2 regions of the Caballeronia sp. GAFFF2 genome follow, and region 2 is predicted to be linked to the other one. Evidence: riboswitches for the same ligand, from Rfam matches in the RefSeq annotation. Region 2 holds a riboswitch; the other holds the start of a gene.
What was found. A riboswitch is a leader RNA that binds a small molecule or an ion and turns the genes downstream of it on or off. The one in region 2 is predicted to bind thiamine pyrophosphate.
Positions count from the first base shown of each region.

Region 1: another riboswitch for thiamine pyrophosphate. It lies ahead of thiC (phosphomethylpyrimidine synthase ThiC); the one in region 2 lies ahead of NCT04_RS13105 (FAD-dependent oxidoreductase).

Region 1 is NZ_JALQDA010000009.1:40,040-56,110, reverse strand. Features, by position in the region: gene NCT04_RS05635 (DUF4397 domain-containing protein) at 178-957, opposite strand; gene NCT04_RS05630 (EamA family transporter) at 1,339-2,277, opposite strand; TPP riboswitch at 2,579-2,718, shown strand; gene thiC (phosphomethylpyrimidine synthase ThiC) at 2,896-4,827, shown strand; gene NCT04_RS05620 (YMGG-like glycine zipper-containing protein) at 5,048-5,260, shown strand; gene NCT04_RS05615 (hypothetical protein) at 5,468-6,013, shown strand; gene NCT04_RS05610 (hypothetical protein) at 6,282-6,428, shown strand; gene NCT04_RS05605 (L-lactate permease) at 6,657-8,258, shown strand; gene NCT04_RS05600 (DMT family transporter) at 8,356-9,282, shown strand; gene NCT04_RS05595 (hypothetical protein) at 9,402-9,926, shown strand; gene arfB (alternative ribosome rescue aminoacyl-tRNA hydrolase ArfB) at 9,971-10,378, opposite strand; gene NCT04_RS05585 (FUSC family protein) at 10,591-13,209, shown strand; gene NCT04_RS05580 (hypothetical protein) at 13,219-13,452, opposite strand; gene NCT04_RS05575 (Lrp/AsnC family transcriptional regulator) at 13,854-14,321, opposite strand; gene NCT04_RS05570 (cysteine dioxygenase family protein) at 14,454-15,032, shown strand; gene NCT04_RS05565 (mechanosensitive ion channel family protein) at 15,046-16,071, opposite strand, start outside.
Region 2 is NZ_JALQDA010000021.1:14,858-30,928, forward strand. Features, by position in the region: gene hisD (histidinol dehydrogenase) at 1-1,299, opposite strand, end outside; gene hisG (ATP phosphoribosyltransferase) at 1,347-2,039, opposite strand; gene murA (UDP-N-acetylglucosamine 1-carboxyvinyltransferase) at 2,036-3,307, opposite strand; gene NCT04_RS13045 (BolA family protein) at 3,452-3,691, opposite strand; gene NCT04_RS13050 (ABC transporter permease) at 3,709-4,464, opposite strand; gene NCT04_RS13055 (ABC transporter ATP-binding protein) at 4,461-5,387, opposite strand; gene NCT04_RS13060 (STAS domain-containing protein) at 5,590-5,889, opposite strand; gene NCT04_RS13065 (MlaC/ttg2D family ABC transporter substrate-binding protein) at 5,886-6,515, opposite strand; gene NCT04_RS13070 (MlaA family lipoprotein) at 6,640-7,569, opposite strand; gene mlaD (outer membrane lipid asymmetry maintenance protein MlaD) at 7,581-8,147, opposite strand; gene mlaE (lipid asymmetry maintenance ABC transporter permease subunit MlaE) at 8,252-9,019, opposite strand; gene NCT04_RS13085 (ABC transporter ATP-binding protein) at 9,016-9,831, opposite strand; gene thiE (thiamine phosphate synthase) at 9,929-10,993, opposite strand; gene NCT04_RS13095 (thiazole synthase) at 10,990-11,799, opposite strand; gene thiS (sulfur carrier protein ThiS) at 11,826-12,023, opposite strand; gene NCT04_RS13105 (FAD-dependent oxidoreductase) at 12,042-13,184, opposite strand; TPP riboswitch at 13,387-13,514, opposite strand; gene NCT04_RS13110 (ABC transporter ATP-binding protein/permease) at 13,763-15,505, shown strand; gene NCT04_RS13115 (glutamate synthase subunit beta) at 15,642-16,071, opposite strand, start outside.

The sequences.
Region 1 (16,071 bases), on a different contig from region 2:
TGGATGCGTGGCGCCTGAGGCTTGCTTGCCTCGCGTGATCGGCGACGTTCGCACCTAGGTAGGCGGCCGGATGTCTGCGAGGGTCATAAACCCGCTCCTCGTCGAACGAAAAAACCCCACGCATGCGGCAGCGTGGGGTTCGTCGATGTCTGCGCCCTGTTACCCGGGCGCTTCAACTTACAGCGTGTCCGGCAACTCGATTGCAGGCGTCGTGGTATTGCCGCCCTGTGCAACGAGCACGCGAATCTTGTTCGGGATCACTTGCGACAGCGCGTTGCCTGAAGGCAGCGTCGTCACGAGCCAATCGGCGTTGTTGCTCAGATTGAACGATGCCGACGCATACACCGGCGTCTTCGAACCCGGCAGCGTCGCGACCAGCTGATACGTCCCGCCGTTGACGTAGAGCGAGTCTTGCGTCGTTGCCGGCACGGCGTTCTTAAAGCCGACGCCCGCCATCGTCGGATTGACGGTCGCGATGTTCGTCCCCGGTGCGACCAGATACAGATCGAGAGTCTGCGCATTCGCCGACGCATTGAAGCCGCGCACCCGCGCGCTGTTCGAGAGCAGGCCCTTGTCGAACGGATCGTCGATCACGGCGATGGACGGCAGGAAACCCGCGTCAGGCAGCGCGATCACCGTGTACTCGTGACCCTTGGCGGCATTCGAGATGCTCGTGTCGGTCGCGAGTTGCGTCGTCGTGTTGACGGCGGCGTAGGAGAAGTTCTGCTGGCCCGTATCGATGTTTGCGAAGTTCGTCACCGTCTGGTAGCCGAGATTCGCTTGCAGCACCTTGCCGTTGTCGTAGAAGTCGACGTTGGGGGCACTCGGGATCGCGTGGATGAAGTGGACTTCTGGATTCGTGAGTCCGAGTTCCTTGCCTACGTCGTCGGAGCCGCCACAAGCGGACAGGAGCGAGGCGACAGCGGCAAGCGCGGTGACTGTGCGGATGAGCTTCATGTTTCCACCTTCCTTAGCTTTAATCATTGATTTTGTTGTCCGGTCCGCGCTGCGAGCATCACGCTTAAGTGATCATGCGTATTGCCCGGCGCGCCTCGGAAGACCCCTTCTCTCTTTTGCTTCTATTCCCTTGAACGACAGGCTTTCGTGTCATGCCGATGAAACTGTCGTTCGAGGGTGACGGCATTGAGCAATGCGCATGCCCTGCATCGGTGCGCAGAGGCGGCCGATATGACGGGGAGCCTTGCGCCGCAAGGATTTGTTATTCGTTAGAGGAATTGCTCGGGCCGAGCTGGAAGGCCGATCAAAGCGGCGCCGGATAGGAGCGAATGCAGCGCGCGGAGGAGGTTTTTACAAAAGGAAAGGCGGAAGGCGCGCAGCTCAAATCAACCCCCGCCGCCGATAATCAAACCAAAACGACAACGCAACGCTCATCAAAATCACGACCGTGGCAACAACCGTCCACTGCGTGATGATTTCCCCGAGCAACAAAGCGCCCAATAAAACCGCGACGACCGGATTCACGTAAAGACAACTCGTCGCGACAATCGTGCTCGTGTTCCGAATGAGGAAGTTATAAGCGACATACGCGGCCATCGATCCGATCACGACGAGATACAAGAACGAAAACCCCGCGCCCATGCTCACTGGGCCAAGGCGCTCGCCTGACACGAACGCGATGACAGTCGCGATAAGCCCGCCAAGCCCGATCTGCAACGCAGTCGACATCAGCAGATCGGAAGGCTGCGAAAGACGGCTTGCCAGATGCGCCCCGCCCGCCCAAAAAATTGCCGCGCACAAGATGGCAAGCGTGCCGACGGTCGAGCTCGGCGAGGGATCGCCATGATTGAGCAACGCGATACCCAAGACACCCAGCGCCACCGCAAACCATTCGCCCTTCGCCACACTGCGCCCGGCAAGCGCGGTGAAGATCGTCGCGAAGAGCGGCACGGTAGCCACCATCACGGCAGCCGTGCCGGTTCCCACCGTGCGCATGCCGTAAGCCATCATCCCGCTCGACAAACCTTCGAGCAAAGTCCCGACGATCGCTGCATTCCGTACTTCACGCGCCGTCGGCCACACCGCCTTGCGATGCACGGCAATCGCGAAGAGACCGACGCCAGCGCACAGGTTACGCAGGCCGCCGAGCATGAGCGGCGGAAACGATTCGAGCGCCAGGTGAATGCCGAGATACGTCGATCCCCACACGAGATAAACGACGGCCAACGCGAGCGCGACGCGTCCCTTGAGGCTGCGAGGAGCGCGAAACGGAAAGCGGTCGGGAAAACCGAGCGGCAGACGCGGAGGTACGGCAGACATGCATTACTCCGCGAAGCGCGCCCGGATCGGGGCAAGAGACTTGCAATGGGGACTGCCGCCAATCGACCGAACGGGGCATGAGCTTGAAGAACGCGCGCGCCAGGTGACGAACGAGGCGGGACTGACGATGGACGGCATGACGGAGCGAAAGAAGTGCGGAAGCGACAGGCGGGGCGACTGCTGACGACATCCGGGTAAGTACCGAAAATCGCGCGCTCGCCATTATGCAGTAAGCGCCTGCGCTTCAGCGCAAACTTCGCGAACGGTTGCCAAGATGCCACGCCACGATGTATGGTGACGCCTGCTAACGCGGGGGTCCTGCGTTGCACATCGCGATTCGTCCGGCTGCGTCGACTGAATGGCCCGTGCAATGTGGGTGAGAAATACCCTTTGAACCTGATCTGGATAATGCCAGCGCAGGGAAGCGTTCGGGCCTCGGCGCACGGTATCTCTCTCACGCGCCACGTCTTCTCGGGCCCGCACCTTTCCATCTCGTTCTTCCCTGTCTAGCTCCTGAATCAGCCGAGCTCGCCGGCGTTCGTTTGTTCGTTGTTCATTCGATCGCCCGCGTGCTCGCTGTCAATTACCGTCCCTGCGACTGAAAAGGAGAAACAGCACATGAATGCGAATCCCAAGTTCCTGTCCGAAAACGCCATCGTCGATGCAGCCGCCATCGCGCCGCTGCCCAACTCGCGCAAGGTCTACGTGACGGGTTCGACGCCCGACATCCGCGTGCCGATGCGCGAGATCACGCAGTCCGACACGCCCGACAGTTTCGGCGGCGAAAAGAATCCGCCGGTGTACGTGTACGACACGTCCGGCCCCTACTCCGATCCGGACGCGAAGATCGACATCCGCTCCGGTTTGCCCGCGTTGCGCGCCGGCTGGATCGAAGCGCGCGGCGACACCGAGGAACTCGCGGGTCTTTCGAGCGAATTCGGCCGCGAGCGCGCCGCCGATCCGAAAACGGCCGAGCTGCGCTTCCCGGATCTGCATCGTCATCCGCGACGCGCGACGCCCGGCAAGAACGTGTCGCAGATGCATTACGCGCGGGAGGGCATCGTCACGCCGGAGATGGAATACATCGCCATTCGCGAGAATCAGCGCCGCGCCGAATACCTCGAAAGCCTCAAGACGAGCGGTCCGAACGGCGAAAAACTCGCCGCGATGATGGGCCGTCAGCATCCCGGCCAGTCGTTCGGCGCGGTGCCGTTCGACAAGGACGCCCTGAAGGCCATCACGCCCGAGTTCGTACGCGATGAAGTGGCGCGCGGCCGCGCGATCATCCCCGCGAACATCAATCACCCGGAAAGCGAGCCGATGATCATCGGGCGCAACTTCCTCGTGAAGATCAACGCGAACATCGGCAATTCGGCGGTGAGTTCGTCGATCGGCGAGGAAGTCGACAAGATGACCTGGGCGATCCGCTGGGGCGGCGACACGGTGATGGACTTGTCCACGGGCAAGCATATTCACGAGACGCGCGAGTGGATCATCCGCAATTCGCCGGTGCCGATCGGCACGGTGCCGATCTATCAGGCGCTCGAGAAGGTCAACGGCAAGGCCGAAGACCTGACTTGGGAAATCTTTCGCGACACGCTCGTCGAGCAAGCCGAGCAAGGCGTCGATTACTTCACCATTCACGCGGGCGTGCGCCTGCAATACGTGCCGCTGACGGCCAACCGCATGACGGGTATCGTCTCGCGCGGCGGCTCGATCATGGCGAAATGGTGTCTCGCGCATCATCGGGAAAGCTTCATCTACGAGCACTTCGAAGACATCTGCGAGATCATGAAGCAGTACGACGTCTCGTTCTCGCTCGGCGACGGCCTACGTCCCGGCTCCATCTACGACGCGAACGACGAAGCCCAGCTCGGTGAACTGAAGACGCTCGGCGAACTCACGCAGATCGCGTGGAAGCACGACGTGCAAGTGATGATCGAAGGCCCCGGCCATGTGCCGATGCAGCTCATCAAGGAGAACATGGACCTGCAGCTGGAATGGTGCGACGAGGCGCCCTTCTACACGCTCGGGCCGCTCACCACCGACATCGCGCCGGGCTACGATCACATCACCTCGGGCATCGGCGCGGCGATGATCGGCTGGTTCGGCACCGCCATGCTTTGCTACGTCACGCCGAAGGAGCATCTCGGACTTCCGAACAAGGACGACGTGAAGACCGGCATCATCACGTACAAGCTCGCGGCGCACGCGGCCGATCTGGCGAAGGGTCATCCGGGCGCGCAGGTGCGCGACAACGCGCTATCCAAGGCACGCTTCGAGTTTCGCTGGGAAGACCAGTTCAACCTCGGCCTCGATCCCGACAAGGCGCGCGAGTTTCACGACGAAACCTTGCCGAAGGATTCCGCCAAGGTCGCGCATTTCTGCTCGATGTGCGGCCCGCACTTCTGCTCGATGAAGATCACGCAGGACGTGCGCGACTTCGCGGCCAAGCAAGGCGTCTCCGAAAGCGATGCGCTCGCCAAGGGCATGCAGACCAAGGCCATCGAGTTCGTGAAGAAGGGCGCGGAGATTTATCAGCCGACCTGAAGCAAACGCTGACTGTACGCAACGGCCTGTGCTTCCTTGCAGGCCGTTTTTGCATGGCGCGCGCGTGCACCGTTTCGGGCATCTTTCCTGCTGGTATACGAACGAACCGGCGAAAAAAACGTTGCGGCGTCCGTCGATGAAAGCCAGATCGTGATCGAACGGCAGGACGCGTGGGCAAAGCCGCGGCCGTTTCATTGATCAATCGTTCTGGAGAGTCGACATGAAAATCATCAAACAAATCGGCGCCGCAGCAGTGGTCGTTTCCCTTCTCGCCGGACTCACGGCCTGCGACAACATGACGACGCGTCAACGCGATACGGCTGTTGGCGCTGGTGTTGGCGCCGCGGGTGGGGCCGTGATCGGCGGAAGCGCGTTATCGACGTTGGGGGGCGCGGCAGTAGGCGGGGTTATCGGCAATCAAGTCGGGAAGTAAGCGGGCGATCCACAGTCATCTCATGCGGCAAGCAGCGATGCTTGCCGCCGCTTCGATCGAGGGCTGTTTCAGGATTGATACACGCCGAGGCTTGTTAGCGGACGCGCGACGCGCACGCCGCAACGATCGAGTAAGCTCCTTCTTAACGGACCCTTCCTCGCAATCGCATAGGTAGAGTCCGGCAAGTCGCAAGCAAGGAGCAGCATCATGATTTCCCCGCGCATCATCTTTGGTTACAGGGCAGCGGCCGTTTCGCTTGCTGCCGGATTGCTTCTCGGCGGATGCTACCTGCCGTATCCCGACTACCCCGCTTATTACTATCCGCCGGTTCCCGCTGCCTACACGCAACGTGAGTTCGCGTTACCGGCGCAAGGTGCTTCGGGCGTCAGTGCCGCGAACGCGCCGTCGCAAGCTCAGTACGCAGTGGCCGCGCCGACAGTCGACTACTCGACGATCTATACGAGCACGCCGTATGCGCCGGCTTATCCCTATCCTTACGCGTACGCACCTTATCCCGCTTACGCCGCTTATCCCGCATATGCTGCTTACCCCGGTTACTACGGCTACGGTTATCCGTCGGTGTCGATCGGCTTCGGCTACTGGGGCGGCGGCGGATGTTGCTGGGGACGCGGCTATGGCGGCGGATGGCATGGCGGCGGCGGTGGATGGCACGGCGGTGGCGGCGGATGGCACGGCGGCGGTGGCAGTTGGCAAGGCGGCGGTGGACATGGCGGTGGCGGCCATGGCCATTGAATAATGAAACCCCACGCTCGAATGCGGCGTCGATGTCGCATTCTGCGCCGCTATTACCGAAAAAAGTAACAACTCTGAAACATTTTCCGGCAATGCAGAAGCAATTCGCTTGCCTTGCCGCTCTGTACGATCGGTCACTTTCCTTATCCGACAAGGCCCTGGCGCATTACGCCGGTGCTTTGGCACGATTATCGCTAAATGGTATCCCTACTTATCGGACAGCGCGGGTGGCAGCCCAAGCGTTACCTATCGTTCTCGGGGATTGGACATGATGGCCTTCGCTTTTTTCCTGCTGTGGATGGTCGCATCCCTTGGGCTGCTCGCGCTCTGGGTGTTTCGCCAAGTGCCGGCATCGCGTCTTGAATCCAGCGCGGCACAACGAACGACGGCTACTCCAGCGACCGTCGAGAGTTGAGCGCCGCATCCCGCGAAACGCGTGACCAACCGTCCGAACGGAGCAGATGCGTCACGTCCCTTTCCGCTTCCATCCGGCATCCTTACGCCAATATTCAAGCCTTGACGAGGGCCATCCTCGCCCTATTCTTAGTGAGCGCGTTATGCGGTTGCTTAAAGTCTTCGATACCACTCGAACCAGCAGCGAAGACCGCAGCATCCATCCAAGAATAGAGACACAGGAGACCCGATGTTCCATCAGATCCTCAAGCCTATCGCGGGTTCGCTCGCGCTCTCCTTTATCGTTGCCGCGTTGCCTATCATCGTCGTACTCGTCATGCTCGGCTGGGCGCGCCGTCCCGCGTGGCAGGCTTCGCTTGCGGGACTGATCGTCGCGTTGATCATCGCGATGGTGGGCTGGCACTTCCCGCTTGGACTCGCGCTCGACTCCATCGCGGCCGGCGCCGTGTTCGCGCTCTGGCCGGTGATGTGGATCGTGTTCTCCGCGATCCTGCTCTACAACGTCGCGCAACGCTCGGGACGCTTCGAAGCGTTTCGCGTGTGGATGATCGACAACCTGCCGAACGACCGGCGCATCGTGCTCGTGGTCATCGGCTTTTCGTTCGGCGCGTTGCTCGAAGGCATCTCGGGCTTCGGCACGCCGATCGCCATCACGAGTTCGCTCTTGATTCTGCTCGGCTTTCCGACGCTCGAAGCGCTCACGTTCACGCTGATCTTCAACACGGCGCCAGTCGCGTTCGGCGCGCTCGGCGTACCGATCACCGTGCTCGGCGCGGTCACGCACTTGCCCACCGATGCGCTCGCCAAGATGGTCGGCCGCCAGTTGCCGTTCTTCGCGTTCTTCCTGCCGTTCTATGTTATCGGTATCTACGCGGGCTTTCGCAACATGCTGCGGGTGTGGCCCGTGCTGCTCGTCTCGGGCGGCGCGTTCGCGTTGACGCAGTACGTCACGTCGAACTACATCAGCTATTCGCTCACCGATGTCCTCTCCTCGCTCGTCTCGCTGATCCTCACGATAGCGTTCCTGCGCGTCTGGAAGCCCGCGCCCGACGAACGCTTCGCGGTGAACGTCGATCGCCTCGCCAACGCACGCGGCAACGTCTCGGCCGCTCAGGGATGGATGCCGTGGATCGTCGTCTCGGTCGTGGTGATCGTCTGGACGGTAGCCAAGATCTTCCTCATCGGCGACGTGAAGGTCCCGTGGCCGGGGCTCGACAAGGCGGTCTACATCACGCTCTACAATCAGCCTTACGGCGCCATCTGGGACTTCCAGCCGCTCGCCACCGGCACGGCGATTCTCGTGGCGGCCATCATCACCGCGCTCCTGGTGAAGTTGCCGGCAAGCGAGTTCGGCCACGCTATCGTCGATACCTGGGTGCAAACGCGCATTGCCATCTTCACGGTGGCGACCATCGTCGGGCTCGCGTATCTCATGAACTACTCGGGCATGAACTACACGCTCGGACTCGGGGTGGCCTCGGTCGGGCCGTTCTTCCCGCTCGTGTCGGCCTTTCTCGGCTGGGTGGCGGTGTTTCTCTCAGGCAGCGATACCTCTGGCAACGCGCTCTTCGGCAACCTTCAGGTGGTCGCCGCTCATCAACTCAATCTCAATCCTGTGCTGATGGCCGCGACCAATTCGTCCGGCGGCGTGATGGGCAAGATGATCTCGCCGCAAAACATTTCGACGGGCGTCGCCACGACCGAACTCAAGGGCAAGGAAGGACTCGTCTTCGCGCGCACCTTCAAGCATTCGATTCTGCTCACCATCATTCTCGGCATTCTCGTGTGGCTGCAGCAGAACGTGTTGACGTGGATGATTCCGCCACATTGATTGTTCCTTGCGGTCTCATCGGCGCGATGACCAGCGGCGCGCGGCGCGGTGCTAACATGCGCGGACTTTTCCTTGGAACACTGAAGTCCGCATCGTCATGTCACCCGTCAATTTGTTGCAACTCGTCTGTCTCGCCGCGCTATGGGGCGCGTCGTTTCTCTTTATCCGCTTGGGCGTCGCCGAGTTCGGCGTCGCGCCGCTCATGGCCTTGCGCGTCGGCATCGGCGCCGTGTTTCTCGTCGCCATGCTGCTCGGCCGCCGCCAGTTTTCGAGCAGTCTCGCGATCATGCGCAAGCGTGCGCTACCGCTACTCATCGTCGGCATTCTCAATTCGGCCGCGCCGTTCTGCCTCTTCGCTTATGCGGAGCTGACGCTTTCGGCTGGCGCCACATCCGTCATCAATGCGATGACGCCGCTGTGGGGCGCGCTCGTCGCCTATCTCTGGCTGAAGGACCGCCTCACGACCTTGCGCACGATCGGCACGGCGATCGGTTTCGCGGGGGTGCTGCTGCTCGTGTGGAATCAGATAGAAGGCTCGCCCGGATCGGCGGGATCGGGCGCGGCGGGCGTGTTGGCGGCGGCCGCGGCGCTCGCGGCATCGGCGCTATATGGTGTTGCGGGCAACTTCGCGAAAAAGTATCTGATGGACGTCGATGCCATGACCAACGCCGCGGGCAGCATGATCGGCGCGACGCTCGTGCTCGCGCCTATCGCCTTCGTCACGTGGCCCGCCGCGCCGGTCTCCGCGCCTGCATGGGCGGCGGTGCTCGCGCTGGGCGTGGGTTGCACGGGTATCGCGTACTTCATCTACTACCATCTGGTCGCGGTCGTCGGTCCCGCGCGCGCGATGACCGTCACTTTCGTCATTCCGCTCTTCGGCATTCTGTGGGGCGCGCTGTTTCTGCATGAGCGGGTGTCGCTCGTCATGCTCGAAGGCTGCGCCGTCGTGCTTGCGGGCACCGCGCTCGCCACCGGCGCGATCAAGCGCCTGCCGTTTTCAGGACGCCGCAAGCTCGTAGGCTGAACTAGACTGCAAACAGCGCAGCCGCTGCCGCAGTGCGAGATTCATCGAATCGTTCGGATGCGCGTTGCATTTCGTGCAACGCGCCGGCATGCGCATCCATGCGTTTCCTGGAGCAGACCATGCACGACTTTTTCGCGAAGGCCAGGCACGAATTGATGAAGATGCTGCCGCCCACCTTGTTCTTCTTCGTCGTGCTGCACGTGGTGATGGTCGTGCACGCGCTCATGGTGAAAGGCGCCGGCCTGTCGATTCCCGCGTCGGCATCCGTGCTCGTCGCCTCGCTCATTCTCGGCAAGGCGGTTCTACTCGCCGACATGCTGCCGTTCATCAATCGCTATCCCGAGCGCCCGCTCATCTGGAATGCGGGATGGAAAACCGTCATTTATACGCTCGTCGCGCTGGTGCTCCATTACCTGGAGCGCTTGTTCGAGTTCTGGAAAGAGACGCATAGTCTTGCGGCCGCGCACCAGGACCTGCTGGACCATCTGAACTGGCCGCAATTCTGGGCCGTGCAGATTTTGCTTGTCACGCTCGTCTTCAACTATTGCGTCTTCGCGGAACTCGCGCGCGTGCTCGGACGCGGCAGGCTTAAGACGATCATGCTCGGGCCGCTCGATGTATCGCCCGCGGAGCAGCACGGCTGACGCGCCGCTTCAACTCTCGCTCGAATCCCGCTTGAAGTCCCGCTTCAGTCGCCGTGCACCGGCCCGCGCCCGGCCTTGATCGCCCCGCGCCTGACCTTGCCTTCGACGCGCCGCACTTGCGAACCGCGCGTTGGCTTGGTCGCGATGCGCTTGCGCCGCACGATGCTCACGCTGCGAATCAGCTCGTCGAGCCGCGCGAGCGCCGCCGCGCGATTCATGTCCTGCGTCCGATATTCCTGCGCCTTGATGACGACCACGCCATCGCGCGTCACGCGGCTATCCGACAGCGCGAGCAGCCGCGCCTTGATGTGCTCCGGCAACGACGATGCGCGGATGTCGAAGCGCAGATGAATGGCGCTCGATACCTTATTGACGTTCTGCCCGCCCGCACCCTGCGCGCGCACGGCCGTCAGCTCGATCTCGTGCGGCGGCACGGCGATGCTGTCGCTCATCGGTGGGCTCCCTTGAAGATGTGTTCGGCGCTTTTCACGTGAGCATAACAAAGGCCGCGAGGCGCCGAAAAGCTGGCTATTCGGACGAGTTCCGAACGAAGCGCAAGTGAGTTATAAGTGCATGACAAGTGCGATAGACTCAACCCGCCTGACCGCCTGGGTCCGGAGCGTGCTTCGCCCGTGGTCATAACGAGCGTCAAACCAGGAAGTCGATGCGCTATTCGTTCGAAATCAGGAAGTTCATTTACAGCCAGTATTTCTTCGGCGGCTTGCGGATCGCTCTGGGCGTGTCCCTGCCCGCCGTGCTCATGCTCATCGTGTTTCACAATCGCGAGCTGGGCTTCACCATCGCGACGGGCGCGCTTGGCGCGTGTGTCGTCGACATGCCGGGTCCGCTCAAATACAAGCACAACGAGATGCTCGCGTGCACGGTGATCGGCTTCTTCTCGGCACTCGCCACGGGCATTGCGACGGCGCATCCGTTGACGCTATGGCTCACGGTCGTGCCGCTCACCTTCGTGCTCTCGCTGATCGTCGTCTATGGCAACCGCTGGCCGCAGATCAGCTTCGCCACGCTCTTCATGATGGTCGTCACACTGGAAGAGCACTTCACGCCGATGCAGGCGCTCGTCAACGCGTCGTGGATCTTGCTGGGCGGCCTCTGGTACACGTACTGGGCCACGCTCGTGAGCCGGCTGCTCGTGTATCGCATCGAACAGCAGGCGCTGGCGCAGAGCATCTTCAGTTGCGCGGAATATTTGCAGGCGCGCGCCGAGTTTTACGACAACGACGCCGATCTCGACGAATGCTACCGAAAGCTCATCGAAAAGCAGATTGCGGCGGTGGAGCAACAGGAAGCCGCGCGCGACATCGTGCTGCGCAATCTGCCGAAAGTAAAAAGCCGCAAGCTCGACGCGCGGCGCGCGCGGCTTTTCAATCTGTTCATCAACGTGGTGGATCTGCACGAGTTCTTCGTCGGCGCGCATACGGACTATCCGCTCGTGCGCAAGACGTTCGCGGGCTCGGACGTGCTGATCTTTTATCGCGACCTGATGCGCAAGGCGAGCGCGGATCTCGAAGAAATCGGCTTGGCCGTATTGCAGAACAGTTCCGCGCCCAGGCAGATCAGCATGAAGGCGGAGCTGCGCGCTATCGAGTACGAACTCGAACTCATGCGCAAGCACGGCATGCCCGAGAAGAACGCCGAAGCCTACGCGGCCGCGGCGGCGGTGTTCCGCCGTTTGTGGAGCGCCACGCGCCTGATCGACAAGATGCGCCGCCGCACGCGCGATGACGCGAGCCTGATCGAAACCGAAGTGCAGATCGACCATGCGTTGTCGCGTTTCATATCGAGCCGGCGCGTGCCGTTCATGCAGATTTTCTCGAATCTCACGATGGCCTCGCCGAGCTTCCGGCACGCGCTTCGGGTCACGATCGCGGTGGGCATCGGCTTTTGGCTGGGACGGCTCTTGCCGCTCACGAACGCGTACTGGATCGTGATGACCACGGTCATCATTCTGAAGCCTGGCTATTCGCTCACGAAGCAGCGCAACACGCAGCGGATCATCGGCACGGCGATAGGCTGCGCGCTGACCATCGCGCTGATTCTGCTCGTGAAGGAGCCGCACATTCTGCTCATCGTGATGTTCGCGTCGATGGTGATGAGCTACAGCCTGCTGCTCTTCAACTATGCGGCGAGCGTGGTGTTCACGTCGTCGTATGTGCTCTTGATGTTTCATCTGCTCGCGCCGGGAAGCATGCGGCTGATCGGCGAACGGGCTATCGATACGGTGGTCGGTTGCGCGATTGCAATCGCGGCGAGCCATCTGTTCCCGTATTGGGAATATCGGCTGATGGGCAAGCTCGTGAAGGATCTGCTTGGCGCGACGCGCAATTATCTCGAGGCGAGTTGGTGGTGGAAGGCCAAGAGCGCGAGCGCGGGGCAAGCGGAGAGTAAAGCGCGTGGCGGTGCGGGTGCGGGTGCGGGTGCGGGTGCGGGTGCGGGTGCGGGTGCGGGTGCGGGTGCGGGTGCGGGTGCGGGTGCGGGTGCGCGCACGCAAGATTCGATTGCACCGGCCGCCGTCGCCACGGCCACCGCGACACAGACGCTAGACGACGCCGCCGTATCGACCATCGTGATCGCGAAAGAAGCCGCCAACGAATCCACCGTCGATACTCCCGCGCTCGATCCGAATCTCGTGACGGCATCGGCGGTACGTGCCGCGAGCGCAACGGCGGAAAAGCTGTCGTCGGTGAGCATCGGCGAGAGCACGGCGGCGACCACCAGCAAGGGCGCATCGGCTGCCGCGACCGTCGCCGCCACCGCGCTGGACCGCGACTTCCGCTACCGGCTCGCGCGCAAGAACGTGCACATTGCGTTCGCCAATCTCGCGCAAGCGTTCCAGCGAATGATGCTGGAGCCCAAGGCGCAGCAAAAATACGTCGCCGAACTCAACGATCTGCTCGTGCAAAGTCACGTGCTCGCGTCGCAGATCACGGCAGCGGCCCCGCTTCTGCAAACGATCAACGAAGCCGAAGGTCAGGCGTTCGAGCCGTTGCAACGGACTTTCGGAATCGTGCGCGACAATCTGTCCGATGCACAGGGCGCGCTGCCGGAGCCCGCGCGCGAAGAAGCGACACCGGCGAATGCGGACGACATCAAGGAACTGCGCCGTGAACTCGACGCCATGGTCACGAACGCCGAACGCACGCAGGCGTTGCCCGCCGATGCGCTTCACGATCTCAAACTGCTTGCGCATCAATGCAAGCAGATGCTTACAGCGTCCGCGCTGATCAGCAAGGATGCGGCGCAAATTCGCTTGCCGGTTTGAGGCGCTCGGCTACTGCGACGCTCCGATCGCCGGCACGGCCGGCCGCGCATCGCTCGCTGGCGAAGGCGTCGCGTTTTGTTGATCGAAGTCGCGCTTCTCGCGAATCGCGTTATACGCGAGCGTGCCGATCACGAGCAACACCACGACGACGATAAACGCGCCGACGCCGAATGTCGGATTCTTCTTCTTGGGCGCGCCGTTGCGGGTGCTGTCCGGGCGGCGGTCGTTGCGGTCATCGGTCATGGCGGATGTTGCGTCTCCTGGCGCGTTTCGTCATCAACCCGTGATAGTACCCGCACTGGTTTTCAGTTGCGTTGCGCCGACCGTTCCTCGATCTGCCGCATGTCCGCGCGCGCCGTTTCGGAAGACGGCCAAGCACCGCGAAATTCTTTGCTGCACGGTCCCGCTTGAGGGGCACCGCGTCACCGGCCATACTTCCTTCGATTCCATGCGCGTCTGATTCCGGCCGGGGCAGTAAGGGCTAGACCGGAATACCTAGTGACTGGACGCGTTACGCCGCCCTCCACGGGCGGTTTTTTTTGGCGAATCGAGCATGCCGCGCCTTCCACAGGCAGGCGCTTGGTGCGGACTGAAGTGGCATGGCGCGGGCAAGCGCCAACCGCCATCTGAAAACGAGTCACGCCTCAGGATTCGAGCGTGGGACGCACCGGCAATGCGGTCGAATACTTGATCTGCTCCATCGCGAAGCTCGAACTGACATCGTAGAGCGGCACGGCGCGAATGAGCTGCTTGTAGACGCGGTCGTAATCGTCGATATCGGATACCACCACGCGCAGCAAATAGTCCGTCTCGCCACTCATCCGATACACCTCCACGACCTCCGGAATGTCGCGCACGGCGCGCGTGAAGTCCTCGGCCCAGATCTGCGTGTGCTGATTCGTGCGTACCGCGACAAACACCGTGGTGCCGACACCCAGCTTCTTCGGATCGCATAGCGCCACCTGTGCGCGGATCACGCCGGTTTCCTTCAAGCGCTGCACGCGCTTCCAGCACGGTGTCTGCGAAAGATTCACGCGCTGCGCAAGCTCGGCGATAGGCATCGTCACGTCGGTCTGCAGCAATTCCAGCAGCTTGCGATCGATAAGGTCCATTCCCACAGCGCACCCCCGATAGGAAATTATTCTATTTTTGGTTCTTTGAGCGGAATTATATGGAAACTAATTCTGGGCGCAAGCCGGTATAAATGTTGTTCGCGAAACACAACGAAAACCGGTGCCGTCATCATGAAATTCGAAGCGTTCAGCCGCCTTTCGCGGCCTCGGGATCAAGCGCCGGCGTCGCCACGCGGCGGTTCGGCGCTAAACCGGCTCTGCGATGAAATCGATGCCGCCTTCCATTCCGCCGATGCCTTGTCGTTCGGATCGCGCGTGCGTGCGGCTCTGCGGCGCGCTTCGTCCGATACGAGCCTGCTGCGTCTCGATCAGCGTGAGAGCGGCGCGCGCGGCTATCGCCGTCATCTGCTGGCGGCCGATCCGCTTGACCGCTACGCCATCGCCGCGCTCGTCTGGGAGCCGGGACAGGCGAGTCCGGTGCACGGTCATCGAACGTGGTGCGGCTATGCGGTGATCGACGGGACGCTTGAAGAGACGCTTTATCGCTGGGACGCGCCTTCAGCATCAGCCATCGAAACGCGGCATCATGCGCGCGAGGCCGGCGACGTCTCCTTCGTGCAGGCGGGCCGAGGCGCGATTCACCGCCTGGGAAATCCCGCCGATGCCACCGCGCGCGCGATCTCGCTGCATATCTACGGCGTCGCGGGCGACGAGATTGCCACGCACGTGAACGACTTGCTCGCGGCCTGACGACGAGTTCGTCTCAACCTTTGCCCGGCTCCGCCGTGGGAATCTGCGGCGGAATTTGCACGGACTGGTCCGTCGGCGGCGGCGCGGGACGCGGTTCGTGCGAGACATCGCGGGCCTTCGAGGGATCGGCATCCACCAATTCCTCGTCTTCGAGCAGCCGTTCTTCGCCCGTCCAGATGCGCTGCGCGCGGCCATCGGCGTGCGGCTCGAACGCGGCATGCAGGTCGGTGCGGCTCATCTGCACATGCATCCGCGGCACGGGAATCTCGATGCCCGCCTCGTCCATCCGCCGCTTGATGCGCAGATTGAACGCGCGCGCCACACTCCATTGCTGCAGCGGCCGCGTCTTGATCTGCCCTTTCACGACCATCCAGTTCGGATCGAAACGGTCCAGTCCCCAGACCTCCACCGGACCCAGCATCTCGCGCCGGTAGCGTAGATCGTCCATCAGCTCGACGCCGACTTCGCGAATCATTTGCGTGATTTCGTCGACATCCGCCGAAAACGGCATGCGCACTTCGAACACGGCGTAGGCGAAGTCGCGCGACAGGTTCTTCACCGTCTTTATCTGCGAGAAGGGAATCGCGTGGATTGCGCCCTGGCCGTCGCGCAGGCGCACGGTGCGGATCGTCAGACTTTCGACGATACCCGCGTGGCCGCCTTCCACCTCGATCGAATCGCCGACGGAAATGGTGTCCTCGATGATGATGAAAAGCCCCGTGATCAGATCCGCGACCAGCGATTGCGCGCCGAAGCCGACCGCGAGCCCGATCACGCCTGCGCCCGCCAGCAAGGGCGTGACGTTCAGGCCGAGATTGGCCGCGGTGACGATGCCCGCGATCATCAGCAGCACGACGAACACGACGTTGCGCACGAGCGGCAGCATGGTGCGCGCGCGCATGCTCGGGCCGCGCGTGCCGCGCCGCGTGGAATCGGGCCGCAACGTCTCCTGGATGGCGGTATCGATCAGGATCCACACCAGCCAGACGATGAAAAACGTCAGCACGATCATGGCGAACGCGCGCGTGATGCCGCGTGC
Region 2 (16,071 bases):
CTCCGCGCTCTTCGCATGCGCTTGCAAACCTTCGCCGTAAGCCAGTTCCGCCGCGATCTCGCCGAGCGTCTGCGCGCCTTCCGCGCTCACTTCGATCACACTCGAACGCTTCATGAAATCGTACACGCCGAGCGGCGACGAGAAGCGCGCCGTGCGTGAAGTCGGCAACACGTGGTTCGGGCCCGCGCAGTAATCGCCGAGGCTTTCGCTCGTGTAGCGGCCGAGGAACATGGCGCCCGCGTTGTGGATCTGCGCAGCCCACTGATGCGGATCGAGCGCCGAAATCTCCAGATGCTCGGGCGCGATATCGTTCGCGATCGCGCACGCTTCGGCCATGTCCTTCACCTTGATGAGCGCGCCGCGGTCTTCGAGCGAGCGCTGAATGACTTCGCGGCGCGGCATGGCCGGCAGCAATTCGACGATGGCTTCTTCGACGCGCCGAATGAACGCCGCGTCCGGACACAGCAGAATGGATTGCGCGAGTTCGTCGTGTTCGGCTTGCGAGAACAGGTCCATCGCGACCCAGCGCGGGTCGGTGGTGGCGTCGCAGATGACGAGAATTTCGGACGGCCCGGCGATCATGTCGATACCGACCGTGCCGAACACGCGCCGCTTCGCCGATGCGACATACGCGTTGCCCGGCCCGCAGATCTTGTCGACCGCCGGCACGGATTCGGTCCCGTACGCCAGCGCGCCAACCGCCTGCGCCCCGCCGATGGTGAACACGCGGTCCACGCCGCCGAGCAGCGCCGCCGCGAGCACGAGCGGGTTCTTGACGCCATCGGGCGTCGGCACGACCATCACGATTTCCTTGACGCCCGCGACGCGCGCCGGAATGGCGTTCATCAGCACGGACGACGGATACGCCGCCTTCCCGCCCGGCACGTAGATGCCCGCGCGATCGATCGGCGTCACCTTCTGGCCGAGCACCGTGCCGTCGGCTTCGGTGTAATGCCAGCTATGACTGCCGCATTCGATGCGTTGCTTCTCGTGATATCCGCGCACGCGAGCAGCCGCTGCTTCGAGCGCCGCGCGACGTTTCGGCTCAAGCCCTTCCAGCGCGGCTTCGAGTTCCGCCACGGGCAATTCGAGCGCCGCGACGCTGTGCGCCTTCAGACGATCGAACTGGTTGGTGTAGTCGAGCACGGCGGCGTCGCCGCGCGCTTTGACATCCGCGAGAATTTGCGCGACCGAGCGCTCTATTGCTTCGTCCTCGCTCGCCTCGAATGCGAGAACCGCGCGCAAAGCTTTCTGAAAACCGTCGGTGCTGGAATCGAGTTTGCGAATCTTGATAGACATGCTGGTTTTCCGTTTGCTGTGGCTCGCCGCGCGACTACGCGGCTGCCCTAATTATCCGTTCCTGCCGATGCGCGTTCGAAAGCGTCGAGATACGGCTTGAGCGCCGCGCGCTTCAGCTTGAGCGCGGCCTGATTCACGACGAGGCGCGACGAAATCTGCATGATCTCTTCAACCTCGACCAGATTATTCGCCCGCAGCGTGCCGCCCGAACTGACGAGATCGACGATGGCATCGGCCAGACCGACGAGCGGCGCCAGTTCCATCGAACCGTAAAGCTTGATCAGATCGACGTGCACGCCCTTCGCCGCAAAATGCTCACGCGCGGTTTCCGTATATTTCGTCGCGACACGCAGACGCGCGCCCTGACGCACCGCGTTCGCGTAATCGAAGCCAGCTTTCACGGCCACCGACATCCGGCAGCGCGCAATGTTCAGATCAACCGGCTGATAAAGCCCGCTTCCGCCATGCTCGATCAACACGTCCTTGCCCGCCACGCCGAAATCGGCCGCGCCGTATTCGACGTAGGTAGGAACGTCGGTGGCCCGCACGATGATCACGCGCAAATTCGGATTCGTCGTCGGCAAAATGAGCTTGCGCGAGCTTTCCGGATCTTCCACGACCTCCACGCCGGCAGCGGCGAGCAGCGGCACCGTCTCCTCGAAGATACGCCCTTTCGACAGCGCGAGCGTCAGCGGCGCATTGGCGGCAAGCGAGGACGACGTCTGCGGCAACGAACTCATTGTTCGCTCCCGCTGCCCTTGATACGGCTCACCCGCGCGCCGACCGCCGTCAGCTTCGACTCCATGCGGTCGTAGCCGCGATCCAGGTGATAGATGCGGTCGATGAGCGTTTCGCCATCGGCGCACATTGCCGCGATCACGAGACTTGCCGACGCGCGCAGATCGGTCGCCATGACCTTCGCGCCCGACAGCATGTCCACGCCCGAGACGAGCGCCGTGTTGCCGTCGATGGTAATTCTCGCGCCAAGCCGGTTCAGTTCCTGCACGTGCATGAAGCGGTTTTCGAAGATCGTCTCGACGACTTGCGACGTGCCCTTGGCAATAGTGTTCAGCGCCATGAATTGCGCCTGCATGTCAGTGGGGAACGCCGGATATTCGGACGTGCGGATGTTGACCGCTTCGGGGCGCTTGTTCATGCGCACGCGCATCCAGTCGTCGCCTTCCTCGATGCTCACGCCCGCTTCGCGCAGCTTGGCGGTGACGGCATCGAGCAGCGACGGCGTGACGTTGCGCAGAGTGACATCGCCGCCCGCGGCCGCGACCGCGCACAGGAACGTGCCCGCTTCGATACGGTCCGGCACCACGCTATGCTTCGCGCCGTGCAGCTTCTCGACGCCCTCGATGACGAGCCGATCCGTGCCGATGCCATCGATCTTCGCGCCCATCTTCACGAGCAAATGCGCGAGGTCGGTAACTTCCGGCTCGCGCGCGGCATTTTCGATGACCGTCTCGCCGTCCGCGAGCACTGCCGCCATCAGCAGATTTTCGGTGCCGGTGACGGTAATCATGTCGGTGACGATGCGCGCGCCCTTCAGACGCTTCGCGCGCGCTTCGATGAAGCCATGCTCGATATTGATCTCGGCGCCCATCGCCTGCAGACCCTTGATGTGCTGATCGACCGGACGCGCGCCGATTGCGCAGCCGCCGGGCAACGATACCTTCGCCTCGCCGAAGCGCGCGACGAGCGGACCGAGCACGAGGATCGACGCGCGCATGGTCTTGACCATTTCGTACGGCGCGACGAGGTTGTCCACTTTCGATGCGTTGAGCGTCACGCGGCCATCGCTCGACGCTTCGGAGTGCACGCCCATCTGGCGCAGCAATTTGAGCTTCGTGCGCGTGTCCTGCAAATTCGGCACATTCGACAGATGGACGTCGTCGGCCGTGAGAAGGCTTGCGCACAGAATCGGCAGAGCCGCGTTCTTCGCGCCCGATACGGTGATTTCGCCGGAGAGCTTCGCGCCCCCCGTGATGACCAGTTTATCCATGATGACGTGTCCTTCGACCGAGCGTCCTGCTGCGGAGCCGCTTTCGGCGCCGCGGTTGTCTTGAATGATTCGCACTGTTTCCTGCCGGTGTTGCCGGGTGTTACGGGATGTTGCGTGTTGCGTATTGCTACGAATGTCGCGTATTTACGCGGCTTTGAATTCGTCGGGCGTGAGCGTCTTCATGCTGAGCGCGTGAATTTCTTCGCGCATGCGCTCGCCAAGCGCCGCATAGACCAGTTGATGCCGCGCGATCAGCCGCTTGCCGACGAACGCGTCGCTCACGATGGTCGCGAAGAAGTGCTGGCCATCGCCTTCGACTTCGAGATGCTGGCAGGCGAGGCCGCCAGCGATGTAGTCCTTCACTTGCTCGGGAGTCGGCAACATGAAAGTCTCCTAAAGAATTAGTGACGCAGCTTGAAGCCGCTCGCGAGCAGACGCACGGCAATGAGCGCGAGCACGGCCAAGAATGCAGCGACGATACCCATGCTCACCAGCGGATTCACGTCCGAAAGACCGAAAAAGCCGTAGCGAAAACCGTCGATCATGTAGAAGAACGGATTCAGATGCGACACCGCGCGCCAAACCGGCGGCAACGTATGCGTCGAATAGAACACGCCGGAAAGAAACGTGAGCGGCATGATCAGGAAGTTCTGAAACGCGGCCAACTGGTCGAACTTGTCTGCCCAGATGCCGGCAATCAAACCCAACGTACCGAGGATTGCCGAACCGAGGATCGCGAACGCAATGATGTAGAACGGCGCGGAAAAAGACATCGGGACGAACCATATCGTCACGACGAAAACGCCAAGCCCGACACAAAGTCCACGCGCTACCGATGCCAAGACATACGCAAAGAACATTTCCCAATGCGCAATGGGCGGCAACAGCACGAACACGAGATTGCCTGTGATCTTCGATTGAATCAGCGACGACGAGCTATTCGCAAACGCGTTCTGCAAAACGCTCATCATCACGAGGCCGGGCACGAGAAAGCTTGTATAACCAACGCCAGCATAAACCTGTACGTGCCCGGAAAGCGCGTGACCGAAGATGGTCAGATACAGCAACGCCGTGACGACCGGCGCGAGCACCGTTTGAAACGATACCTTCCAGAAGCGCAAAAGCTCCTTGTAGAACAACGTCTGAAAGCCGCTCATGAAAGTCCCTCGACCACGTCGGGTTCGTTCATGACTTGCACGAACACGTCTTCGAGATCGGCTTTGCGAACCTCGATTTCATCCAGCGCGCAACCGGCCGCGCGGCACTTCGCGAGAATCGGCTCGACATCGTCGTAGCTCGAAAGGCGCAGCAGATGCTGCATGCCGGACACCGCGTGCGGATCGACTTCCAGCGGACGCAGTTCCACGGGCAGCGAGCCGCTCGAAAAGCGCAGATAAAGTTGCAGACCGGAAAAGCGTTGCAGAAGCGTGCTCGTGCGCTCGAGCGCCACGACTTCACCACGGCGAAGCATGGCGAGACGATCACATAGCGCCTCGGCTTCTTCGAGGTAATGCGTGGTCAGCACGATGGTGTGCCCTTCGCGATTCAATCGCGAGATGAACTTCCAGAGCGTCTGACGAAGTTCGACATCGACGCCCGCCGTGGGCTCGTCGAGCACGATCACCGGCGGCCGATGCACCAGCGCCTGCGCCACCAGCACGCGTCGCTTCATGCCGCCCGAGAGCGCGCGCGTGTTGACGTCCGCTTTCTCGGTGAGATCGAGATTGGCCATGATTTCGTCGATCCAGTCGTCGTTCTTGCGCAAACCGAAATAGCCCGACTGAATTCGCAAAGCCTCGCGCACGGTGAAGAACGGATCGAACACCAGTTCTTGCGGCACCACGCCAAGCGCACGGCGCGCCGCGCGGAAGTCGCTCACGACATCGTGGCCGCGCACGGACACCGTGCCGCTATCGGCGCGCGCGAGTCCGGCAAGGATGCTGATCAGCGTGGTCTTGCCGGCGCCGTTGGGGCCGAGCAAGCCGAAGAATTCGCCCTCTTCAACCGTGAGGCTCACGCCTTTGAGCGCCTGAAGCTGCTTGTAGCGCTTTCTGACGTTTCGGATTTCTATGGCTGACATTGACAGTGCGCGTGCCTCGTGTGGCCGCGCCTCGATTGTGCGGATAACGCTTGACGGACCCGGGCTCGATCGAAAAATTGCCGGGTGCGGGCCCGAAAAAGCATTTGATTATAGGGCAAACCGGATGGAGCCGACTTCGGAGCGATCCTGATCGCGGCAACGCAAGCCTGGTTGCCGCACCTGATATGGCGTCAGGACAGGATCAATGTCGGAAGGAGAGCAGCGTGTCGACGCCGTAAGCTTGCGCGAGACTGGCAAGCTTGGAAGGAACATTCACGACGCCAAGCGCCGTGCCGCGCTCGGTGGCGGCGCGCTGCCATGCAAGCAGCACGGCGAGCGCGGATGAATCGAAATGCGTGAGCGGCGCGCAGTCGACTTCGGTTGCACCCGCCGCGATACGCGACAAACCCGCGTCGAGCGCAGCCTTCGCGCTTTTGTGGGTCAGCGTGGCGGCCGTCTGGAAGCGGCCGCCCGCGACTTGCGCATTTGCCTGCGTGCTCACGATGCCTTGCCGTTCGCGAGTTGCTGATTACGCTGCGTGAGGAATTGCAGCAAGCCAGCCACGCCATTCTGCGAAATCTGCTCGTTGAACTGTTGCTGATACGCCTGGATCAGCCATGCGCCGAGCACGTTGATGTCGTACACGCGCCAGCCTTGCGGCGTTTTGTACAGGCGGTAGTCGAGTTCGATCGGCGAGCCGTTGTTCATCACGACCGAGCGGACCACGACATCCGTGTCCTCCGGCGACGCGCGGAATGGCTTGTACTGCACCGTCTGGTTACGAACCTGAGCGAGCGCGCCCGAATACGTGCGAATGAGCAGCATCTTGAACTGCTCGACGATTTGCTTTTGTTGCTCGGGCGTTGCCGTGTTCCAGTTGCGCCCCATCACGAGACGCGTGGTACGTGTGAAGTCCGTGTACGGCAGGATCTTTTGATTGACGAGTTCAGTGATGCGCTGGATGTCGCCCGACTGAATCTTGCTGTCGGACTTGATGTCGTCGAGCACTTGTTGCGTGACGGTCTTGATCATCACGTCGGGCGCGCTCGAGTCGACGGATTGCGCCGACGCCGCGCCGCAGAACGCGATCAGCATGGCGAAGATGGGAAGCAAAAAGATTTTTTTCATCGCAGATCCTGCAAAAAAAGGGGCTTGAGTTTGAGCGCGCTGGCTAGAACGAGTTCAGACCGCGCGCCTGTCAAACTGTAAAAAATGCTGCCAAGTATTTTACCGGCCGTTAGCGCCAGTCCGCTCAACGCAAGCGGAACGAAGGGAATCCAGGCGCGCGCGGCGGAACGTACTGATGTCCCGGAACCGTGTTGTTGCCCGTGTCGCTCGCTGCGCGCGGCGCGCCAGCGGCTCCAGAAGCAGGCGTCGCGCCCGATGCCGCTTCGGACGGAACCGCCGTGGCCGAAGCGCCCGCCGGAGTCGCGGCTTCCGCGCCTTCCGCATCGTAGTTTGGAAGCGGCGCTTCGCTGTAATCGGGCGAGGTGCCTTCGCCACCGGTAATCAGATATTGCCGCCGCTGCAGGTATGCGTTACGAACGAAAGAGTATTTGTCGAGCGCGGCATCCGAAAGAATGTCGGATGCATCCAGCAGGTTCGCGCGTGTGTTCACGAGATTTACGCCGTACAAGGCCCAGCTAACGGAATCCGGCTGCACGTAACTCAGCGGATTACCGAAATAATCGACCGCGAGGCCGCCGGTATCGCGCACGGTGCTTGGTCCAAGGAGCGGCAGCACGACGTACGGGCCAGGCGGCACGCCGTAGTGGCCGAGCGTGAGACCGAAGTCGCCCGAATGCTTCGGCAGCTTGGCGACGGTCGCCACGTCGAACAGACCGCCCACGCCGAACACCGTGTTGATCGCGACGCGCATGATGTCAGACACGCCATCCGCGATTCTCAGTTGCAGAAGATTGTTCGCCGCGATGTAGACATCGCCGATATTCGAGAAGAAGTTCGTGACGCTGTTGCGCACGGGTTCTGGGACGGCCCAGACGTAAGCCTGCGCCACCGGCTTGAACGCGTATTGATCGACCTTGTCGTTGATCGTGAACATCGTCCGGTTGTAGCTCTCGAAGGGATCGCCCTTGGTCGGAGTGGTCACTGTCGCGCACCCGCCGAACATGCCCACCGTTGCCGCTAGAACGATTGCGCGCCGCATCCCTGTCGAGTGCATGTTGTTTCTCCTTATTGAGCCGTACCCGAGGCTGCGCTCGCGCCCATCGCGCTTGCCGCACCCGGAAATGCCGGTGCGGGAGCTGCCGTTGCCGCCGGCGCCGCCGAGGATTTCGACGCGCCGGAATCCGCTGCCTTGTTATAGAGGAACTGTCCGATCAGATTTTCCAGCACCACGGCGGACTGCGTCATCGTGATGGTGTCGCCATTCTTGAGCATCTGATCGTCGCCGCCCGGCTCCAAGCCGATGTACTGCTCGCCGAGCAGACCGGAAGTCAGAATCTTGGCGGACGAATCTTTCGGAAATTGATATTGCTTGTCGATGTCGATGGCGACCACCGCCTGATACGTGTTTCCATCGAAACTGATCGAGCCGACGCGCCCGACCGTCACGCCCGCGCTCTTGACCGGCGCGCGCGCTTTAAGGCCGCCGATGTTGTCGAACTTGAGCTTCACCGCGTAGGTCTGCTGGAACGACAGCGAACTCATGTTGCCCGCCTTCAGCGCAAGGAACAGCAGCGCCACGAAACCGAGCACCACGAAGAGGCCGACCCAAAAGTCGAGAGCAGTCTTTTTCATCGTCTTCCCAAAGAGAATCTTGTCGCAGAGCGCGTGTGAGGTCTGTGCCCTTCACAACGCCCACGCCCTCGCGGGCGTTTTGCATTTGGTTCATTAGCTGGACATCAGCTGAACATCAACGCGGTCAGCAGGAAATCGAGGCCGAGCACCGCGAGCGACGCGTACACGACCGTCTTCGTGGTCGCGCGCGACACGCCTTCCGGCGTAGGCCGTGCTTCGTAGCCCTGGAACAACGCGATGAACGTCACCGCGAAGCCGAACACGATGCTCTTGATGACGCCATTGCCGACATCGCGCCACACGTCCACGCCGCCTTGCATCTGCGACCAGAACGCGCCGGAATCCACGCCGATCAGCAACACGCCGACCACATACCCGCCGATTATGCCGACCGCGCTGAAAATGGCCGCCAGCACGGGCATGGCGATGATGCCCGCCCACATGCGCGGCGCGACCACCACTTTCATGGGATCGACGGCCATCATTTCCATTGCCGTGAGTTGTTCGCCCGCCTTCATCAAACCGATCTCGGCAGTCAGCGACGTACCCGCGCGGCCGGCGAACAACAGCGCCGTGACGACCGGCCCGAGCTCGCGCACGAGCGAGAGCGCGACCAGCAGTCCGAGCGCCTGCTCCGAACCATAGCGGTTCAGTGTGTAATAACCCTGCAGCCCGAGTACGAAGCCGACGAACAGGCCCGACACCGCGATAATGACAAGCGAATAATTGCCGACGAAGTGAATTTGCTTCGTGACGAGACGCGGCCGCCGCAAAAGCGGGAAGAATTCGAGTACGAGGCGCAACAGCATGCGCATTGCATAACCGGCGGTTCCGAAACCGTCGAGCACCCAGCGTCCGAGTGCGCTGATCATGCTTTCCCTCCGATGCCGAAATCCGCCGCGAGCGGTTGGCTCGCGTAATGAAACTTGAAGGGACCGTCCGGCGTGCCGTCGATGAACTGACGCACGGTCGGGTCTTCCGACGCGCGTAATTGCTCCGGCGTGCCTTCCGCGTGAATGCCGCCGTTCGCGACGAAGTACACGTAGTCCGCAATGGCGAACGACTCGGGCACATCGTGCGAAACGAGAATGGACGTGGCGCCGAGAGCGTCGTTGAGCGTGCGGATGAGTTGCGCGGTTATGCCGAGCGAGATGGGATCGAGACCGGCGAACGGCTCGTCGTACATCATCAGTTCGGGATCGAGCGCGATGGCGCGGGCAAGCGCGACGCGGCGCGCCATGCCGCCGGAAATCTCCGACGGCGCGAGATCGCGCGCGCCACGCAGGCCGACCGCGTTGAGCTTCATCAGGACGAGATCGCGGATGAGCTCTTCCGGCAGATCCGTGTGTTCCCGCAGCGGAAACGCGACGTTCTCGAACACGGTCTGGTCGGTGAACAGCGCGCCGAATTGAAACAGCATGCCCATCCGGCGGCGCAGCGCGTAAAGACCGTCGTGCGATTGCGTGCCGACGTCCTTGCCCGCGAACAGCACCTGACCGCGGCTGGCTTTCACCAGCCCGCCGATCAACCGTAAGGTTGTCGTCTTGCCGCAGCCGGAGCCACCCATGACCGCAACCACCTGACCACGCGTGAAACGCATGTTCAGGTTCGAGAGAACGGGCCGATTACCGTAACCGAAATCGACGTCGCGAAGCTCTAGCAGGGGCTCGGGGAAAGCTGGCACGAGGTAAGAAATTCCTTGGACGCAAGAGGCCGAATTATAGGGCCTGCGCGCAATCGGTGCTTTACCTACGCTCTACCCGATATGATTTTCAGAACATTTACCCTTGATTTGCAAAGCTTTGTTGTAGCGACTCGACGGCGGCTTCGGTGTCCGCCGCTTCTGTCACGGCACGCACGACAGCAGCGCTTCCTACGCTGGTCGCCAGCACCTCGGGCAATACCTTGCCGTCGATACCGCCGATCGCGACGAGCGGCACGCGTCCTTTCAGAAGTTTTACGTAGCGTGTAAGCCGCGCCAGGCCTTGCGGCTTGGTAGGCATGACTTTCGTCGTGGTGGGAAACACCGCGCCGAGCGCGAGATAGCTCGGCCGGAAGTGCAGCGCGCGAAGCATCTCGTAATAGCCGTGCGTCGAAAGTCCGAGGCGCAAGCCGGCTTGCGCGATTGCCTGCAGATCGGCGGTTTCGACATCTTCCTGACCGAGATGCACGCCGTAAGCGCGTGCGGCGATCGCTTCGCGCCAGTGATCGTTGATGAAAAGCTGCGCCTGATGCCGCTGCCCCGCCACGACCGAACGCTCGATTTCGCCGTGAAGGTCCGCTGCGTCGGTGGTCTTGCGGCGCAACTGCGCCGTGCGCACGCCGAGGTCCAGCACGCGTTCGACCCAATTCGCGCTCGGCAAGACGGGGTAAAGACCGAGCTTGTCCGGGCAAGCGGGAAAAGCAGGTTCCGGCGCGGGTGGAAGATCGCCGACGCGCGGGAACGTGTCGAAGTCGCTTGGCCACGCGTCTTCTTTCTGTTCGTCGCCGGCGCGCCAAGCCATTGCCAGGACGAGCGCATCGTGCGGTTCGAAATTGCAGTCGAGGAACGCCGCCAGCGCGGCCAGCCAGTCGTCGGAACGCTCGCCTTCGAGAACATGGCGCGCGCCTGCATGCAGCAATATCACGCGACGTTCGTACGCTTCCAGCACCGTCGCATTGTCCGCGGCGTACGGCTCGTTGACGACGAGCAGATCCTGCGCACTTGGCGTATCCGGCACGGTCAGGCAGATGCGCCAGCGCGTTGGCGGCGCGGGCCACTCGCCGAGCCGCGCGCGGATACGTTCGGCGACTTCGATCAACTCATCCGCCGGCGGCCAGAGAACTTCGTGTCCGAGCAAGCTCATGCAGCACCTCCGTCCTGATGCCAGAACGGCATGCCAACGACCGGCGTGCTGGCCTGCGCGCTGTCGCGCTCGGCCATCGGACCGGCGAGAAACGCCGTGCGCCCGGCGTCGACACCCAGCGCGAACGCGCGCGCCATCTGCGACGGAAAGGTCGCCTGCGACACGGCGGTGTTCAAGAGCACGCCGTCGAAACCCCACTCCATCACCTGGCACGCATGCGAGGGCACGCCGAGGCCTGCATCGACGATCAGCGGCACGTCTGGCAGCCGCTCGCGCAACGTGCGCAGACCGTAGGGGTTGGTCACGCCCTTGCCGGTGCCGATGGGCGCGCCCCAGGGCATCAACGCCTCGCAGCCGGCATCGAGGAGACGGCGGCCGATCACGAGATCCTCGGTGCAATAAGGCAGCACCTTGAAGCCGTCGCGCACGAGCTTGCCCGCCGCTTCGACGAGGCCGATCGGGTCGGGCTGCAACGTGTAGTCGTCGCCGATCAGTTCCAGCTTGATCCACGGCGTGTCGAAAACCTCGCGCGCCATGTAGGCGGTGGTCAGCACTTCATCGACGCTCTGGCAGCCCGCCGTGTTCGGCAGCAGCGCGACGCCGTGACGCTTGAGGACATCGAAAAAACCGGCCTCGCCAGTCTCGGACTGACGGCGCAGCGCGACGGTCACCATGCCGGGCCGCGCGGCATCGATGGAATCCGAAAGCGATTGCAGCGACGGATAACGCGATGTGCCGAGCAGCACACGGCTCGGGAACGTCTGGCCGTAGAGCGTGAGGCTATGGGCGGCGGTGTGTGAGGTCATGATTCGATCCTTCGGATTCGGTGGATTCAGCCGCCCGCGACGGGCGACACGACGTCGAGCTTGTCGCCGGCTCGAAGCGTCTTCGTGCCGTGCTCGCCGCGCGCGACAAACTGCCCGTTGAGCGCGACCGCGAACGGCGGTTTGGCGCCGAATGCGGCGAGCGCGTCGGTGACGGTGGCGGCATCGGTCAGACTGAATTCGCGCTGATTGATGTGGATGTTCATGGCTTTGACTTTCGATGACTAGAGCGCGGCCGCGATGGCCGGTTCGCTATGCAGAAGTTCGGACCAGCGCGCGCCGCCGCGATAATCCGCGAACGATGCGGCGTCCGCGACGGTTCCGCCGGCGATGGCTTGGGCGAGTGCGCAGGCGGCATCGGCGACTTCCGGCGCGATCATGAAGCCGTGCCGATACAGGCCGTTCACGCGCACGGTCCGCGCCCCGTCCCAGACGATGGCCGGCCGATGATCCGGCAGCGTCGGCCGACACTGAGAATTGAGTTCGAGGATGCGCGCCTCGCCGAAACCCGGATGCACCGCGAACGCCGCACTCATCAGTTCCAGCGCCGAGCGCACGCTCACGGGCGACATGTCCTCGCCTTCGACTTCGGTCGCGCCGATCACGTAAAGATCGTCCTCTTTCGGCGCGATATACAGCGGATAACGCGGATGCAGCAGCCGCACCGGCCGCGACAACCCGATGCCCGGCGCATGCACGCGCGCCACTTCCCCGCGAATACCACGCAACGCGGGCCACGCAGTTTTGCCGCCCAGCCCACGGCAATCGATGATCCAGCGCGCGTCGGGCATGGCATCGACCGGAGAATTCCAGTGCGTGCGCACGCCGCGCGCCGTAAGTCCGGCCGCGAGCGCTCGAAGCGCCTGACGATTGTCGAGTTGACCTTCGTGCGGCAGCAGCCAGCCTTGCGCGAAACGCGTGCCGAGCGCGGGTTCCGCTTGCGCGACTTCCGCGCCCGCGAGCTTGACGAAGCCGCCATCGAGCAAGCTTGCAGGCGCGTTGGCGCGCAACCTGCGTTCGAATAGCGGCGCTTCCGCGCGATCCGCGCCGTGCCAGACGACGAGCGTGCCGTTGCGCTGAAAGTAAACCGGCTCGGGCAACTCGGCGATGAGACCCGGCCAGCGTTCCAGCGACGCCGCGCCGAGTTCGACGACGAGCGGCTCCGCACTCGTCGCCTCGGCGAGCGGTGCGAGCATCGCGGCGGCCACCCACGCAGCCGACTGCGTGCCCGCCTCGTCGCCGCGCTCGTATAGCGCGACGCCGTGGCCCGCGCCCGCGAGTTGCCACGCCACGAGCCGCCCGACGAGTCCTCCGCCGATGACGGCGAAGTCTGGCCGGCGCGCGGCGGGCTGATCGATCGTGTTCACTTTTCCAATGTCTCCTGTCGATCGAAACGAGGCTGGGCGCCGCTCCGGTCTTATCCACGACTGATAACGCCGTGCAGCAAACGCACGAACGCGAAGACAAAACTTGCAGAGGAGAGACCGGCCCGGCAGCGGCAACGCAAACAACGCGCGCCAGGCGGAAAAGAAAGATGATGGAAGAACCTGGAGGAAAGGCGCGACGGCCGCGCGTTCTCCGGAAACTTCCCTCGCCGGTATTACCCGGATCGGGTGCAAAGGGTCTCTCTCAGCCTCGCCGCGCCAGCACACCGATAATTCGATGACATCGCGCGCGAAGCACCCCTGTTTCGTCGAAGATCATTAGACCATGAAAGCCAAAGCCGCTGCAAACCGGGATTCCCCGCCTTTGGTCGCCTCAGTCGGCACTCTGGCACAATGCCGCGAGCATGGTTCTCCGCATGGTTGTGCGAATGAGCACGGAATTAAGCGGCAGTTAAGGGAACCTCTGAACAATCTGCGGGACAGGAAAGAGGCTGCGCGTGCGAGTATCGCGGCGCGGTGCGTCCATTCGTAACTCGGACCGGCATATCATCAGGAAGGTCATGGCCAATTCTCAACCGGAAAACACGCAGCAACAAGCCGACACGGTCTCTGCGTGGAGCCTCATCAAGCCCTACTGGGTCTCGGAGGAGCGCGGCTTCGCATGGGGTCTGCTCGTTGCCATCATCGCGATCAACATGACGGTCGTATGGATCAACGTGCGGCTCAACAGCTGGAGCGCGGCGTTCTACAACGCGCTGCAGAACAAGAACGTCCACGACTTTCCGCACCTGCTGCTGGTCTTCACCGGCCTCGCCTTCGCGTACATTCTGCTCGCGGTTTATGGGAGGTATCTGCGGCAGATGCTCGGCTTCCGCTGGCGCCAGTGGCTGACCAACAAGTATCTCGAACAGTGGTTCGGCGACCGCGCTTTTTACCGCATAGAACGCGACCGTCTCGCCGATAACCCCGACCAGCGGATCAGCGACGACCTGCAATCCTTCGCGACCACCACGCTGTCTCTGTCGCTCGATCTGCTTTCCACGCTCGTCACGCTCGTCACGTTCATCACCATTTTGTGGACGCTCGCGGGCGCGCTGACCATCACGGCATTCGGCACGCCGCTCGTCATTCCCGGCTACATGGTCTGGGCGGCGGCGCTTTACGCGATCATCGGCTCGGTCATCATTCAGAAGGTCGGGCATCCGCTGGTGTCGATCAACTACCAGCAACAGAAGGTCGAGGCTGATTTCCGCTTCGGGCTGATTCGCGTGCGCGAGAATGCCGAGCAGATCGCGTTTTACGATGGCATCGCCACCGAGACGGCCAACGCGAAGACCATTTTCCAGCGCATTCGCGACAACTGGTGGATGATCATGAAGTACACGAAGCGCATGACCTTCGTGCTTAGTTTCTACGGACAGATCGCCATCATCTTCCCGATCATGGTTGCCGCGCCGCGCTACTTCGCGGGCGCGTTCTCGTTCGGCGTCTTGATGCAGATTTCATCGGCGTTCGGCACGGTCAGCGATTCGTTCTCCTGGTTCATCAACAGTTACTCGACCTTGGTCGAATGGCGCGCCACGGTGAATCGTCTGCGCGAATTCAAGCGTGTGATGCGCTCGACGCATATCCGCGAGGAAACGTCGCCGGCAACGGCGCATGGCGGTATCAACCTGCATTACACGAGCACGAAAGCGCTGACGACCAAGGGGCTTGCGCTCGCGTTGCCGAATGGCACGCCGCTTTCGCGCGTGGGCGACGTGACGATAGAACCGGGATCGCGCTGGCTGATAGTCGGGCCGTCGGGCGCGGGCAAGAGCACGCTGATGCGGGCGCTGGCGGGACTTTGGCCGTTCGGCGACGGTAGTATCGACGCACCCGTCGACGCGAAGATGCTGTTTATCCCGCAAGTGAGCTATCTGCCGATCGGCACGCTGCGCGCGGCGTTGAGCTATCCGTCGCCGGGTGGCACCTTCACCGACGAGGAATCGCGCGAGGCGCTGCGTCTGTGCAATCTGGCCGAGTATGGCGACCGCCTGGAAGAAAGTGCGCACTGGGCGCGCAGCTTGTCGCCGGGCGAGCAACAGCGTCTTGCCGCCGCGCGCGTGCTGCTGCACAAGCCCGACTTCCTGTTCCTCGACGAAGCCACCAGCGCCCTCGATGCGGATAACGAACTGCATATCTACAACACGCTCGTCGAACGTTTGCCGAAGGCGGCGATTTTGAGCGTTGCGCACCGGGAGTCGGTGGCGCTGTTCCATGATTATCGGATCGAGATAGAGAGGACGATGGCGGAGGCTTGATTCCGTCTCTTGCTGAATGAAGAACCGCATCCGCGAGCAATTGTGGGTGCGGTTTTTTTTTGGTGGCATAACCCCCGCCAACAAAAAAGGGCGAACCCAAAACGGCCCACCCTTTTCTCCCATCAACCCCGCTCTCTTATCGCGGCAATTCGCTACTGCCCATCAAATACGCGTCCACCGACCGCGCGCACTGACGCCCTTCGCGAATCGCCCACACCACGAGCGACTGACCGCGCCGCATATCGCCCGCGGTGAACACCTTGTCCACCGACGTGTAATACGCCTTGTCACCTTCGGTCGAGGCGCGCACGTTACCGCGCGCGTCCTTGTCGACGCCAAACGCATCCAGCACCGGCGAAGCCGGCTGCGTGAAGCCCATGGCGAGCAGCACGAGGTCGGCCTTCAGCTCGAACTCGCTGTTCGGCACTTCCTGCATCTTGCCGTTCTTCCACTCGACGCGCACCGCGATCAGCTTCTCGACCTTGCCGTTCTTGCCTTCGAAACGCTTCGTCGCAACCGACCAGTCACGCTCGCAACCCTCTTCATGCGACGACGACGTACGCAGC